DNA from 3 places in the Fundidesulfovibrio sp. YSD1 genome. Region 2 is predicted to be linked to each of the others. Evidence: predicted binding sites of a transcription regulator. Region 2 holds the regulator's gene; each other region holds the start of a gene.
The links. Region 2 encodes sigma-54, which starts transcription at its own class of promoters, with help from an activator protein. Its sites were predicted from a motif close to CTGGCACGGNNNNTGCTT; they were not measured.

Region 1 (5,080 bases), 470 kb from region 2:
TCCTGGGCGGCGAGGGCAAGAACATCCGCCAGGAGCCCCCCGAGCCCGGGCCGCGCCTGCCCTCGGACGCCGCGCCTTCGCCCGGCGAACTGGCCTGGCTGGCCCAGGCCGCCCAGCAGGCTCCCTCGGGCGACAACTGCCAGCCGTGGCGGTTCACGCTGGAGGACGGCTCACTCAAAATTTTCCTCGAGCCCCGCGAGGACTCGAGCTTCTTCAACTTCCGCCAGCTGGCCTCGGTGATCGCCTGCGGGGCCGCCGTGCAGAACGTGGTCACGGCCGCCCCCGGCCTGGGCCTTTCGCCCTCCGCCGCGCTCTGCCCCGACCCGGAAGACGAAAACCTCCTGGCGGACATCCGCTTCGAGCCCGCCCCCAGGCAGGCCGACCCGCTCGCGGACTCCATCTGGGCGCGCTGCACCAACCGCAGGCCCTACTCCAGGCGCAGGCGCGTGGAGCCCTTCTGCCAGGAGACCCTGGCCCGGGCCGCGAGCCCCATGAAGCTCTTCCTCCTGGACGCTCCGGAGAAGCTGCGCGAGCTGGCCGGACTCGTCTACCTGGCGGACCGCATCCGCGTGGAGCGCCAGGACCTGCACGAATACTTCATGAGCATGACCCGCTTCGACCCGCCCGACGGGGGCGACATCCCCGACGGGCTGCCGCTCAAGAACCTCTACGCGGGCGCGGCCGGGGAAGTCTTCCTGCGGGCCACGCGCCCCTGGAAGGCCATGCGCGCCGCCAACCTCCTGGGGGTCGGGCGCATGGTGGCCATGCACTCGAAGATGGCCATCCAGGCAAGCCCGCTGGCCGCGCTGGCCTGCACGGATCAGCCCACGGCCAAGGGCTTCGTGGAAGGCGGCATGGCCATGCAGCGCTTCTGGCTGGCAGCCACGCGCCTGGGCCTGGCCGCCCAGCCCATGACCGCCATCACGCTCTTCTGGCTGCGCTGGAGGCTCGAAGGCCCGGACGCCTTCTCCAAGGCGCACCGCCGCCTGCTCGAAGGGGTCTGGCCGCGCTTCGAGGCGCTCTTCCCGGGCCTCGGCCAGGGCTTGTGGCCGGTGATGCTCCTGCGCGCGGGCTACGCCAAGCCCATCCGCTACGGCACGCCCAGGCGCCCCCTGGAGTCGGCCATCCTGGACTGATCCGCCGGACCTTCCCAGGGCTCCGCCCTGGAACCCGGCAGGACTCCGTCCTGCACCTGCCAGGGGCAGTGCCTGCCCCTGGACCCGGCGACAGCTTCGCGGGTTTCACCATCACCATGAAATATGGCCGCCCTCCTGGCTGGAAGCGCGCTTCCAGCCAGGAGGGCGGCCCATTTCGTTGCATCCGGTGACCGACGCCAAGCTGTAGAGGGCGCAGGGGGATCATCCCCCTGCTGGGTCCAGGGCAAAGCCCTGGCGGGGTTCGGGGCGGCGCCCCGATTCTCTCCGCCCTCGGGCGCGCGAAAAAGCCGGGGGAGGTTGCCCTCCCCCGGCTTGGGTTGGTTGCTGGTTGACCGTCGTTAGGCCTTGCGGCGGCGGCGAGCGCCGTAGAGGCCGAGCAGGCCGGAGCCCATGATCAGCAGGGTAGCGGGCTCGGGAGTGGCCAGGGTCGCGGGGTCGTTGCTGGCGAACAGCCAGGCGCCGGTGGTGCCGCCGACCGTGTTGAAGTTGATGCGGGACACGCCGTAGATGTCCACGGAGAGGTTGTACAGGGTTTCCAGGGGGTCGTTGATCTTCTGCAGGCCGCCCAGGACGCCGTCCACCACGTTGAAGCCGAACCAGTTCTCGCCGATGGGGCCGGAGGAGCCGAACTGCGGGGCCGCGTCGCTCCACCAGTAGCCACCGTTGAGGGACAGGGAGGCCCACAGGGCGCCGTCGGTGGCGCTGGCGATGCCGCCCAGCACGGTGGTGGGGTTCATCACGGTCTGGGTGTCGGTGAAGAGCTTCATGACCACGCCGTCAGTGAAGTCCTGAGCCGTGAACACGCCGGTGTTCAGGGGGTCGACGCTGGAAGCGCCCAGGAAGATGACGTTGTTGGGGACGTCGAACCCGGTGACCGTGTTGATGAAGTAGCCGGTCAGGGTGTCCAGGGTGCCGGGGGCGCCGACTTCGTCAGCACTCCAAACGGGGACGCCGTTGTTGGTGATGGTCTGGGCCCTGATGATGCCCACGAACACGTCGCCGATCGCGAGGGTGTCGTTGGGACCGCGGGCGACCCACTGTCCGCCGACCTGGTGGTAGACGTTTTCGAAGTTGATGAACTCGATCTCGTTCTGGTTGGGGCCGAGGACCGGGTAGGCGAACGCCGTGCTGGCCAGGAGCAGCAGGGCCAGGAGCATTCCGTTGAGTTGTGCTAACCGCTTCATGGTTTTTTCCTCCTCCGAAATTGATTTCCGAATTGCCTCCTTCTAAGCACAATCAATGCCAGCCTGTATCATGCTGAAATCAAAAGACATTGCCCTCAAACACCCCCCTCGTGCTCCCCCGATGTAAAGGGCGGCGACACTTTCCATCGGTAAAACCTTACAAGGCCACCCCGGGAAGGCTCGCCAGCCCTTGCCTGGAGCCATGTTTCAGAAAGTTTCGCGCGCGGCGCGGCGAGCGGGACAGGCCGCGCCGCAGCCTGGGGAAAACGCCCGGAAAGGCGAAGGAAAGGAGGAACGGACTGCGGGCCGGGGCGGAACCCGGGCGGGCTCAGCCCCGTAGCTTGCGCAGGAGGAACCGCCAGGCCTGGGAGAAGGCCCTTTGCGGATCGCAGGCCACGGCCGCAAGGCCATGCCCGGCCAGGGAGAGGTACCTGCGGGTGGCCAGGTCGTGCTGGGCGAGACGGTAATGCAGCACGGCCTTGCGCCTGCGTATTTCCCCGGGTGAATAGAAGCCGCGCCCGGCCGTCTTGCGCATGATGGCGAAGCCGTCCTCCCACTGTTTGCGGCGGTGGCTTATCTGGCCGGGGTGCTGGCGGTAGCCGAAGAGGGGCTCGGGGATGACGGCGAAATCCCCAAGCTCGGAGAGCCTGATCCACATGTCGTGGTCGATGGCCTGGAGCGCGACGTCCACGCCGCCCGCCTCGAGCAGCGCCTCGCGCCGCACCACCGTGGCTCCCGTGAGCATGAAGCAGTTCTGGAGGATGCTTCTCTTGTCGAAGTCCTCATAGACGCTCTCGTCGTTCCATTTCCAGAGGATGTTGTCGTCCTGGTCGATGGCGAAGCCGTTCATCAGCGAGAGGACGCATTCGGGCCTGCGCCTCAGTTCGTCCACTTGCCGAAGGAGGTATTCGCCGGAGAGCCAGAGGTCGTCCGCGTCCAGGAACGCGATGAACTCCCCGCGCGCCCTGGACACGGCCAGCGCGACGGATCGCGCGTAGCCCCTGTTCGCGCCGTTCTCGTGCCTGAAGACGGCGGTGTTTGGATAGCGGCGTTTGACCACGCCGACCGAATCGTCCGTACAACCGTCGTCCACGAGCACGACCTCGAGCGAGACGCCCCGCTGCGAGTACGCGCTGTCGAGCGTGCGCCCGATGAACTTCGCGGCGTTGTAGCACGGTATGATCACGGACACGAGGCCGTCGCCCTCGCTCCACGTCCTCTTCGGAGCGTTCGCGTTCATGGTGCGTGTCCCCGGTTCCCGTCGTTGTTCCCGAAGCGTGGGGGAATCCCCGGCCGCCCGCGTCGCAACGAGCGGCGCGTCCTCCTCACAGCCTCCAGACCGAAATCCCGGCCTCGCGCAGGGAAGCGGCGTCCAGGAAGCCCTTGATGTCGAACACCAGCCGCGCGGCCCCGGGCCTGAACATGGCGTCCAGGGCCCGCGCGTCCAGGCGGGCGTAGGCCCTGTGCGGCACGGCCAGGACCAGGGCGTCCAGGGACGTCATGGCCTCCATGGGCAGAAGCTCGATGCCGTACTCGCGCCGGGCCTCCTCCGGGTCGGCCACGGCGTCGTGCACGAGCACCCGGGCCTTGTAGGCCTGAAGCTCGCGCACCACGTCCACCACCTTGGTGTTGCGCAGGTCCGGCACGTTCTCCTTGAAGGTCAGGCCGAGCACGCCGACCCGGGCCCCGGGCAGCGCGGCCCCGGCCCCCACGGCCTGCTTGACCACCTGCTGGGCCACGCACGCGCCCATGGAGTCGTTGATGCGCCGCCCCGCCAGGATCACCTGGGGGTGGTAGCCCAGGCATTGGGCCTTGAACGTCAGGTAGTACGGGTCCACGCCGATGCAGTGCCCGCCCACGAGCCCGGGCCTGAAGGGCAGGAAGTTCCACTTGGTCCCGGCGGCCTCGAGCACCTCCAGGGTGTCGATGCCCATGAGCGCGAAGATGCGCGAGAGCTCGTTCATCAGCGCGATGTTCAGGTCGCGCTGGGTGTTCTCGATGACCTTGGCCGCCTCGGCCACCTTGATGCAGGAGGCCTTGTGGATTCCGGCCTCCACCACCGTGCCGTAGACCTGGGCCAGGAGGTCCGTGGCCTCGGGGGTCTGCCCGGCCACCACCTTCACGATGGTTTTCAGCGTGTGCACCCTGTCGCCGGGGTTGATGCGCTCGGGCGAATAGCCCACCCAGAAGTCCTCGCCGCAGCGAAGCCCGGAGCGCTTCTCCAGGATGGGCACGCAGACCTCCTCGGTGAGCCCCGGGTAGACGGTGGATTCATACACCACCAGGGCCCCGGGCGAGAGGTTCGCGCCCACGGCGGAGGTGGCCCCCACCACGGGCTTCAGGTCCGGGTTGAGGGTCTCGTCGATTGGCGTGGGCACGGCCACGACGATCAGGCGGCAGGCGCGCAGGGCCTCGGGCTGGCTGGTGTACTCCACCCGAACGGACGCGAGTTCGGCCTCGTCCACCTCGCCCGTGGAGTCCCGGCCGGATTCGAGCTCCGCCACGCGGCGCTCGGAGATGTCGTAGCCCACCACGTCGAAATGCCTGGCCAGGGCCACGGCCAGGGGCAGGCCCACGTAGCCCAGGCCCACCACGGCCACCTTGGAGGCCTTGATCTCTTCGAAACGCAGCATGTCGGTGCTCCTTCCTGGAATCACTGCTCGACGCCGTGCTTGCGCATCAGGTCGTAGAAGGTGGGGCGGCTTATGCCCAGGGCCTCGCTGGCCTTGACGATGTTGC
Region 2 (5,080 bases):
CGCGGCCTCCATCGGCGCGCTTCTGCAGGCGCGCGGGCTTCGCTGCACCATCATGAAGCTCGACCCCTACATCAACGTGGACCCGGGCACCATGAACCCCTTCCAGCACGGCGAGGTCTACGTCACCAACGACGGGGCCGAGACCGACCTGGACCTGGGCCACTACGAGCGCTACCTGGGCGTGGCCATGTCCCAGGCCAACAACATCACCTCGGGGCGCATCTACTTCAACGTGATCCAGAAGGAGCGCCGGGGCGACTACCTGGGCGGCACCGTGCAGGTGATCCCGCACATCACCGACGAGATCAAGCGCGCCATTCTGGGCGTGGCCAAGGACGAGGACGTGGCCCTGATCGAGATCGGCGGCACCGTGGGCGACATCGAGGGCCAGCCCTTCCTGGAGGCCATCCGCCAGCTGCGCACGGACCTGGGCAAGGAGAACGTGCTCTACATCCACCTGACGCTGATCCCCTACATCCGCGTGGCTGGGGAGCTGAAGACCAAGCCCACCCAGCACAGCGTCAAGGAGCTTCGCTCCATCGGCATCCAGCCCGACATCATCCTCTGCCGCTCCGAGATCGACCTGGACCAGTCGCTCAAGAGCAAGATCGCGCTCTTCTGCAACGTGGACCCGGACGCCGTGTTCACCTCCGTGGACGTGAAAAGCATCTACGAGGTGCCCCTCAAGCTCTACGCCGAGGGCGTGGACCAGAAGATCGCCATCCTCCTGCGCCTGCCCGCCAAGAACGCGGAGCTCGACCCCTGGCAGAACCTGTGCAGGAAGCTCGCCCACCCCAAGGGCGAGGTGACCATCGGCATCGTGGGCAAGTACGTGGACCTCAAGGAGGCCTACAAGAGCCTGCACGAGGCCCTGGTGCACGGCGGCGTGGCCAACGACGTGAAGGTCGACCTGGTCTACGTGAACTCCGAGGAGGTCACCCCGGCCAACGTGGCCGAGCGCCTGGCGGGCATGGACGGCATCCTCGTGCCCGGCGGCTTCGGCTCGCGCGGCGTGGAGGGCAAGATCGCGGCCATCCGGTATGCCCGCGAGAACAAGGTTCCCTTCTTCGGCATCTGCCTGGGCATGCAGCTGGCCTGCATCGAGTTCGCGCGCAACGTGCTCGGCCTGCCCGAGGCCAACTCCGAGGAGTTCAACCGCCTGAGCCCCGACCCGATCATCTACCTGATGCGCGAATGGTACGACTTCCGCACCAAGAAGGTGGAGAAGCGCGACGTGGACTCCGAAATGGGCGGCACCATGCGCCTGGGCGCCTACCCCTGCGTGGTCAAGCCCGGCACCGCGGCCATGGAGGCCTACCAGGCCGCCAACATCGAGGAGCGCCACCGCCACCGCTACGAGTTCAACAAGGCCTACTTCGCGCGCATGGAGGAGAAGGGCATGGTCTTCTCCGGGCTCTCGCCGGACGAGTCCCTGGTGGAGGTTGTCGAGCTGCCCGGGCATCCGTGGTTTTTGGGCTGCCAGTTCCATCCGGAGTTCAAGTCCAACCCCATGAAGCCGCACCCGCTGTTCCGCGAGTTCATCAGGGCCTCCAAGGCCGCCCGCGAGGGCAAGTGAGGCGGCCCGTCAGGCCCGGCGTCAACCGCCGGGCCCTGGGCCTGGCCAGGTCCGTGAAGCTCCTCGTCCTGGACGTGGACGGGGTGCTCACGGACAACGGCGTCTGGCACGACGGGGCCTCGCAGCACGGCGTCGGCTTCAAGCGCTTCGGCGTCCAGGACGGCATGGGGCTCAAGCTCCTCATGCAGGCCGGGATCGAGGTGGCGGTCATCTCGGGGCTGGGCAACGTCCAGGCCGAGCACCGCATGCGCGAACTCGGCATCCGCGAGTTCCACGGCGGGCACCTGAAGAAGCTGCCCGTGTTCGAGGGCATTCTGGAATCGAAGGGATTGGAGGCCCAGCAGGCCGCCTACATGGGCGACGACTGGCTGGACGCGTCCGTGATGGCCCGCGCGGGCCTGCCCATGGCCCCCTCCGACGCCCAGCCCGAGGTGCTGCGCCTGGCCCAGTGGGTGTCGCGCAGGCCCGGGGGGCACGGGGCGGTGCGGGAGGCCGCGAGGTTCCTGCTCCTGGCCCAGGGCCTGCTTTCGGGCATCTGGGACCGCTGGTCGTGCTGAAACGGCCCCGAAAACGCCGCCTTGCTCCCCTTGCGACCTGCAAAACCGCCCGGCGCACCCTTGGGCCTTGCGGAGAAACCGCGTCAAGTCTTGCCACGTTCCCTCTTTTAGTGCATAACCGCCGTTGCCGATTAGGTGTTTCCGGCATTTTTCTTGCTAGCCCCTGAACCCGACCGAGAGGTACCGAGCGCGCATGGCTCTTGAGCTCAGACAGCAACTCAAGCTTTCGCAGCAACTGGTGATGACTCCGCAGTTGCAGCAGGCCATCAAGCTGTTGCAGCTCTCAAGGCTGGAGCTGGTGGAGACCGTCCAGAAGGAGATGCTCGAGAATCCCCTTCTGGAGGAGACCTACCAGGACGACGACCGGCCCGAGCCCACCATCGCGGAAGACTCCCACGCGCCGGACGCCACCCAGGAAGAGGGGGCCATGCAGCGCGAGCTGCTCAAGACCGCCGAGTGGGACGACTACATCGGCGACTTCGCCTCCACCTCCCGCCAGGCCACCGTGCGCGAGTACGAGGCCCCGGAGGAGGGCATGTCCTTCGAGGCCAGGCTTTCCTCCAAGCCCTCCCTGGAGGGCCACCTCGCCTGGCAGATCAATCTTTCGCCCTTCACGCCCGAAGAGCGCCGCGTGGCCGAGGGCATCGTGGGCAACCTGAACGCCCAGGGCTACCTGGGCGAGTCCGTGGAGGACATCGCGGCCGACTGCGCCGTGGAGCCCGCCATGGTGGAGAAGGTTCTCTACACGCTCCAGCGCTTCGACCCCGTGGGCGTGGCCGCCCGCACCCCGCAGGAGTGCCTGCTGGTGCAGCTGGAGGTCTACCGCTACAAGGACCCGGTGCTCCTGGAGATCGTCCGCGACCACCTGGAGGACCTGGAGAAGAAGCGCTACAAGCAGCTGGCCAAGAAGTTCAGGATCACGCTGGAGGACATCAAGGAATACCTTGAGATCATCCAGTCCCTCGACCCCATGCCCGGCTCGCACTTCAGCGGATCCGATCCCGTCTACGTGAGCCCGGACGCCTACGTGTACAAGTACGGCGAGGATTTCGTCATCGTGCTCAACGAGGACGGCCTGCCCAAGCTCCAGCTCTCCCCGTACTACATGGAGGACATGTCCCGCATCGGCACGGGCAAGGACAAGGACTACCTCCAGGACAAGATGCGCTCGGCCCAGTGGCTGATGAAGAGCCTCTACCAGCGCCAGCGCACGCTGTTCAAGGTGCTGGAATCGATAGTCAAGTTTCAGCGCGATTTCTTCGAGGAAGGCGTGACCAAGTTGAAGCCGCTGATCCTCAAGGACGTGGCCGACGACATCGGCATGCACGAATCCACCGTCAGCCGCATCACCACCAGCAAGTACGTGGCCACCCCCCATGGCATCTTCGAGCTGAAGTTCTTCTTCAACTCGGCCCTGGAGCTCGACGACGGGTCGAGCGTGGGCTCCGAGTCGGTGAAGGCGCTCATCAAGCAGCTCATCGCCGCGGAGGACCCGAAAAAGCCCGTCAGCGACGAGCAGATCGCGGACATCCTCAAGCAGAAGCTTCAGGTGAACATAGCCCGGCGCACCGTGGCCAAGTACCGCATGGCCATGGGCATCGAGTCCTCGTCCAAGCGCAAGGAAGTCCTGTAAAAACGCCGCATCGTCCAAAGCGGCCATTTCCGGAGGATATCATGAACATCGCTTTCCATTTCAAGAATTTCGAGCCGTCTCCCGGTCTGCGCGAATACGCTGGCAAGCGTTTCGACAAGCTCAACAAATATATGCCCAACGCCGAGAACGCCGAGGTCGTGGTCACCCTCTCCGTGGAGAAGACCCGCCAGATCGCGGACGTGGTCATCGACGCCGACGCCATGCACATCTCCGCCCATGAGCGCTCCGACGACATGTACTCCACCATCGACATGATCACGGACAAGCTCGAAGCCCAGATGCGCAAGATGCGCGAGAAGATGAAGGACCGCCGCAAGGCCGCCTCCGCCTCCGTGACCATGGGCGTGGTCAGCATGGCCGAGGGCAAGGTCAGCTCCATCGAGGAGTCCGACAAGTACAACCCGAAGCCCATGAGCGTGGAAGAGGCCGCCCTGCAGCTCGACGCCATGAAGTTCGAGTTCCTGGTGTTCTTCAACTCCGAGAGCGAGCGCATCAACGTGATCTACAAGCGCAAGAACGCCGACTACGGCCTGATCGACCCTGGAGTATCCCTCTGATGCGGCTGGGAGAGTTCCTGCGCAGGGATTTCGTGCTGGACGACCTCAAGGCCTCGGACAAGCCCGAGGTCCTGGCCGAACTGGTGGCGCCCGTGGCGAAAGCCTTCGCGGACGTGGACCCGAAAAAAGCCTTGAGGGTCCTGCTCGACAGGGAGAACCTGGGCACCACGGGCATCGGCGACGGCGTGGCCATCCCGCACGGAAAGATGGACTCCCTGGGGGAGATCGTCATCGTGGTCGGCCGCAGCAAGTCCGGGGTGGATTTCGAGGCCCTGGACCACAAGCGGTGCAGGATATTCTTCCTGGTGCTCGCCCCGGAACACGTGGCGGGCATGCACCTGCGCATCCTCGCGCAGATATCGAGGCTGCTCTCGGACGAAGGCTTCAGGGAGTCCTTCCTCGAAGCCCAGGACCAGGACGGCCTCTGGCGGGTACTGGCCAGCCATTCCTGATGGCGTGAAGCCTCGGGAAGGCGCGGCCGCTTCCGTCATGCAACCGGACCGATGTCGTGCTAGGAAGTCCCCGCCCGCGAAAGCGTGCGGGGACTTTTCACAAGGAGCTGGGCTATGCCGGGTGCTGGTGCCGACCTGCCGGTCGTCGTGATTTCGGGCTTGTCCGGATCGGGCAAGTCCACGGCGCTCAACGTCTTCGAGGACCTGGGCTATTTCTGCGTGGACGGGCTGCCCGCCAGCCTGATGCCCAAGCTCGTGAGCCTCTTCAAGGGCCAGGGGGCCAA
Region 3 (5,080 bases), 880 kb from region 2:
CTGCGCCGCGAGTCCTCGAGGGAGGCCTCGCCGCCGGACAGGTACGCGTTCGGCGGCCTCGTCATCGATCTGGAGGGCCGCGTGGTCAGCCTGGACGGCCGGGAGGTGCACCTGACGCCCACGGAGTTCAAGATGCTCGCCTTCCTGGCGCGCCACGCGGGCAAGGTGGTCACGCACGGGCAGCTCTTGCGCGAGGTCTGGGGCAAGCACAGCCAGGGCCAGGAGCACTACGTGCGCATCCACGTGCACAAGCTCCGCCAGAAGATCGAGAAGGACCCGGCCCGGCCCAGGCACCTGCACACCGAGACGGGCGTGGGCTACCGTTTCAAGGAGTGAACCGGGGCATTTCCTTCTTGATCGCTCCGTTTCTCTTGGCGCAACACTCCCGCCTCTCCCGGTTTCTTTCATTTCTGAAAAAAACGGACACGAGTTAATCGTTGCATGCCCTCATTTTTCAAGGCATTCCCTAATCTATGGCCGCGACGAACGCGTTGCACCCGGCGAACACATCCCAGGCCCCGTTCTTCCCCGAGGACATCCTGCAGAGCCTCGGGCGCGGCCTTTTGACCGTCGATTCCGACTGCCGCGTCGTCTCTTTCAACTCCCGCGCAAGGCGGCTTCTCGGCCTGGATGAGGCGCTCTCTTCCGGGGCGGCCATCCCCGAGACCCTGCCCGAGATCGCCCTGGGCCTGCGCGCCTGCCTGGCGGGGACCATGCGCGAGCCGTCCTTCTGCATGAGCGCGGGCGGGCGCAAGGTGCAGGTGGACATCCGGCCCGTGCGCCGCGAAGGCGCGGTGGTTGGGGCCGCCGCCCTGGTCAGCGAGGCGGAGACGGCCCCCCTGCCCGCCCCCGAGATATCGCTTCGCGCCGTGCTGGACTCCGTTTCCGAGGGCATCTGGATCTGCGACGGCGGGGGCACCATCCTGGACATCAACCGGGAGTCGCAGCGGCTCAACTCCATCGACGCCTCGGACTACATCGGGCGCAACATCAAGTGCATCATCGAGGAGAACCTCGTAGACCAGTCCGTGACCCTGGACGTCTTGCGCTACAAGCGCCAGTTCAGCATCCTCCAGTACATCTCGAAGACCGGCAAGCAGCTCCTGGTGACGGGCTCCCCCGTGCTGGACGAGGCCGGGGGCATCTCGCTGGTGGTGGTCAACGAACGCGACGTGACCGAGCTCTCGGCCCTGCGCGAGGGCTTGCAGAACGCGCGCAAGGTCGAGGAGAAGTACCGCAACGAGCTTGCCGAGCTCTCCATGCTGGAGCTCAAGCAGAAGGACATCGTGGCCGACAGCCCGTCCATGCGCCACTGCCTGCACGCGCTCTTGAAGCTCGCGCGCATGGACGCCTCGCGCATCCTGATCCTTGGCGAATCGGGCACGGGCAAGGGGCTTTTGGCCAAGTTCGTGCACGTGAACAGCCCGCGCGCCCAGAAGCCCTTCATCCCCATCAACTGCCCGGCCGTGCCCGAGAACCTCTTCGAGGCCGAGCTGTTCGGCTACGAGAAGGGGGCGTTCACGGGCGCGCTCAAGCAGGGCAAGGCCGGGCTCATCGAGCTGGCCAAGGGCGGCACGCTCTTTCTGGACGAGGTGGGCGACATCCCCCTGTCCGTGCAGGCCAAGCTGCTCAAATACCTGGACGACCACGAGCTCTGGCGGCTGGGCGGAGCCGAGTCCAAGCTGGTGGAGTGCGGGGTGGTGGCCGCCACCAACTGCGACCTGGAGCGCCTGGTGGAGCAGAAGCGTTTTCGCAAGGACCTTTTCTTCAGGCTGAACACCTTCATCGTGCGCATCGCCCCCCTGCGCGAGAGGCGCGAGGACATCTTCGGCCTGGCCGAGTTCTACCTGGCCGGGTGCAACACTCGCTACGGCAAACAGAAGCGGCTCTCGCCCCGGGCCATGCGCCTGCTTGAGTCCTACGACTTCCCGGGCAACGTGCGCGAGTTGGTGGGCATCATCCAGAAGGCCTTCGTCATGAGCGAGGGAGACGACCTGACCGCCGCCGTGGAGGAGGCCCTGGGCGCTGGCCCGTCCGGCTCGGCCGGGCAGGAGGCCGCCACGCGCAAGCTCTCGGAAACCACCGACCAGGCCAGCATCCGCGTGCTGCGCCAGGCGGCCGCGCGCTGCCGGACCACGCGGGAGATGGCGTCGTTTCTGGGCGTGAGCCAGTCCACGGTGGTGCGCAAGATGGCGAAGTACGGCATCCGGCAGGTTTGATTCATTTTTGGATCAAGCCTTGTCTTCAATAACGAAAGATTTTCCGAACGTCGTTTCAGGATGCCCTCAAGTGTTGGCAATAGCTGGCAGGATGGCGAGGGCGACATTTAGGGGCCTCCCTTTCCGGACGCCCTTCTTTTTCCTGTGGCGCGCATGTTTTTCTAATAATGTCAATTCTGACATGAGTCACTATTGAATCAAAGTCAACGTCCCGGGATCATGAGAATAGCTTGAATTCATGATTCAGAATCAACTCAAAACACCTGGCACAGGCAGGAGGCCGGTCGCGTAACCCCTCTTAATCACACGCACAACGCCCCCGCGAGAGTCTGGCTTGCTTCTTGCTCAACACTTCCGCCTTTTACAAAAAAGGTGAAGCAGAGGCCCCGACCGAAACCTTCCTTCAAAGAGGAATAAACGTGGGACAACAGACAAAATCCGCCGAAGACCTCCTGGCGCTGCGCGACCGCTACGTTCCCAAAGGCCCCTTCAACGCCTCCCGCTACGTGGCAGCCAAGGCCCAGGGCGCGCTCATCACGGACGCGAACGGCAATGAACTCATCGACTTCGCGGGCGGCATCGGCGTGGTCAACGTGGGCCACTGCCACCCCAGGGTCGTGGCCGCCATCAAGGACCAGGCCGACAAGTTCATCCACACCTGCTTCCACATCGTGATGTACGAGCCCTACATCAAGCTGGCGGAAAAGCTCTGCCGGCTGGCCCCGGGCTCCTTCGAGAAGATGGCCCTGTTCGCCAACTCCGGGGCCGAGGCCGTGGAGAACGCGGTCAAGATCGCCCGCAGCTTCACCGGCCGCCAGGGCGTGATCGTCTTCGACGGCGGCTTCCACGGCCGCACCCTGTTGACCATGACCATGACCAGCAAGGTCAAGCCCTACAAGTTCGGCTTCGGGCCCTTCGCCCCCGAAGTCTACCGCATGCCCTACGCCTACTGTTACCGCTGCCCCGTGGGCCAGAAGCGCGAGACCTGCGACGCCCAGTGCGCGGACCTGCTCAAGGATTTCTTCATCGGCTACACCGCCGCCGAGAACGTGGCCGCCCTGGTGGCCGAGCCGGTGCTGGGGGAGGGCGGCTTCGTGTCCCCGCCCGCCAAGTACTTCGAGCGGCTCAAGGCCATCTGCGCGGACAACGGCATCGTCTACGTGGCCGACGAGGTGCAGACCGGCTTCGGCCGCACCGCCAAGTACTTCGCCATGGAGCACCACGGCGTCGTCCCGGACATCACCTGCGTGGCCAAGAGCATGGGCGGCGGCATGCCCATTTCCGGCGTGGTGGGCAAGCGCGAGATCATGGACGCCCCCCAGGTGGGCGGCACGGGCGGCACCTACGGCGGCAACCCGCTCTCCTGCCGCGCGGCCCTGGCCGTGATCGAGGTCTTCGAGGAGGAGGGCCTGCTCGAGAAGGCCCGCGTGCTGGGCGAGAAGCTGGAGCAGCGCTTCATCGACTGGTCCTCGCGCTTCGAGGTCATCGGCGAGCAGCGCGGGCTCGGCCCCATGCGCGCGCTTGAGCTCGTCACGGACCGCGAGAAGAAGACCCCGGCCACCACCCAGGCCAAGGCCCTGGCCAAATTCTGCGTGGACAGGGGGCTTCTGCTGCTCTCCTGCGGTACGCACGGAAACGTCATCAGGACGCTCATGCCCCTGGTGATCACCGACGAACAGCTCGAACGCGGCCTGGCCATCCTGGAGGAAGGCTTCCAGGAGCTCGCGAAGGGCCGCCTGTAGGGAGGGTTCGCGCACCACAACCGAGGCTCGGCAACTACCCCGAACAACAGTCAACGAAGGGAGCGACGCATGAACAGGGTGTCTTTCGGCAGAAAACTGACCGGACTCATCGCCGCGGCCGTGCTTACCGCGGGCCTCTCGGGCCAGGCCTTCGCCCAGAAAACCGTCAAGATCGGCAACGTGGAGCCGCTCTCCGGGCCCTCGGCCTCGGTGGGCGTGCAGGGCAAGCAGGCCCGCGAGATGGCCGTTGAGGAGATCAACGCCGCCGGGGGCATCAAGTCGCTCGGCGGGGCCAAGCTCGAGCTGGTCTACGCGGACAGCAAGTCCGACCCCACGGTCGGCGTCACCGAGACCGAGCGCCTGATCAACACCGAGAAGGTGCAGATCATGACCGGCTGCTGGAACTCCGCCGTGACCTACCCCGCCACCCAGGTGGCCGAGCGCTACGCCGTGCCCTTCGTGGTGCCGGTGGCCGTGCGCGACACCATCACCGAGCGCGGCTTCAAGTACGTGTTCCGCATCGCGGCCAAGGACTCCTGGTGGGTGCGCGACCAGTTCCGCTTCCTGAAGGACATGCAGGAGGAGACCGGACAGAAGATGAAGTCCATCGCCTTCGTCTTCGAGAACGGCGACTGGGGCACCGGCTTCGCCGAGAAGTGGCGCGACCTGGCCAAGAAGGACGGCTACGAGATCGTGCTGGACGAGCCCTACCCCTCCACCGCCACGGACCTGACCCCCGTGGTCACCAAGCTCAAGGCCGCCAAGCCCGACGTGGTGATGCTCGTTTCCAACGCGGCCGACGCCATCCTGCTCACCAACACCATGGCCGAGATGAAGGTCAACCCCAAGGTGGTGCTGGCCAGCGGCGGCGGCCACGCCGACCCCAAGTTCCTGGAGAACGTGGGCAAGAACGCCCTCTACCTCTTCGACGAGGTGGAGTGGAACACCGACGTGAACAAGCCCGGCGCCAAGGAAACCAACGCCAAGTTCAAGGCCAAGTACGGCTACGACCTCACCGGCGAGTCCGTTGACGCCTACGCCGCCATGTACGTCATCGCCGACGCGCTCGAGCGCGCCGCCTCCACCGACCCCAAGAAGGTCCGCGACGCCCTGGCCTCC

Region 1: ACZ5V4_RS02970 (PEP-CTERM sorting domain-containing protein) is a predicted target of sigma-54. The motif match lies at 2,386-2,403, and genes of this name have one in related genera.
Region 3: gabT (4-aminobutyrate--2-oxoglutarate transaminase) is a predicted target of sigma-54. The motif match lies at 2,549-2,566, and genes of this name have one in related genera.

The regions. Positions count from the first base shown of each region.
Region 1 covers NZ_AP043666.1:621,341-626,420, forward strand. The annotation lists gene ACZ5V4_RS02965 (ThiF family adenylyltransferase) at 1-1,136, shown strand, start outside; gene ACZ5V4_RS02970 (PEP-CTERM sorting domain-containing protein) at 1,496-2,341, opposite strand; gene ACZ5V4_RS02975 (glycosyltransferase family 2 protein) at 2,670-3,581, opposite strand; gene ACZ5V4_RS02980 (nucleotide sugar dehydrogenase) at 3,667-4,974, opposite strand; gene prsR (PEP-CTERM-box response regulator transcription factor) at 4,995-5,080, opposite strand, start outside.
Region 2 covers NZ_AP043666.1:148,061-153,140, forward strand. The annotation lists gene ACZ5V4_RS00775 (CTP synthase) at 1-1,576, shown strand, start outside; gene ACZ5V4_RS00780 (KdsC family phosphatase) at 1,573-2,133, shown strand; gene rpoN (RNA polymerase factor sigma-54) at 2,327-3,766, shown strand; gene hpf (ribosome hibernation-promoting factor, HPF/YfiA family) at 3,808-4,344, shown strand; gene ACZ5V4_RS00795 (PTS sugar transporter subunit IIA) at 4,344-4,796, shown strand; gene rapZ (RNase adapter RapZ) at 4,911-5,080, shown strand, end outside.
Region 3 covers NZ_AP043666.1:3,012,482-3,017,561, reverse strand. The annotation lists gene ACZ5V4_RS14065 (response regulator) at 1-336, shown strand, start outside; gene ACZ5V4_RS14060 (sigma-54 interaction domain-containing protein) at 474-2,219, shown strand; gene gabT (4-aminobutyrate--2-oxoglutarate transaminase) at 2,639-3,961, shown strand; gene ACZ5V4_RS14050 (ABC transporter substrate-binding protein) at 4,031-5,080, shown strand, end outside.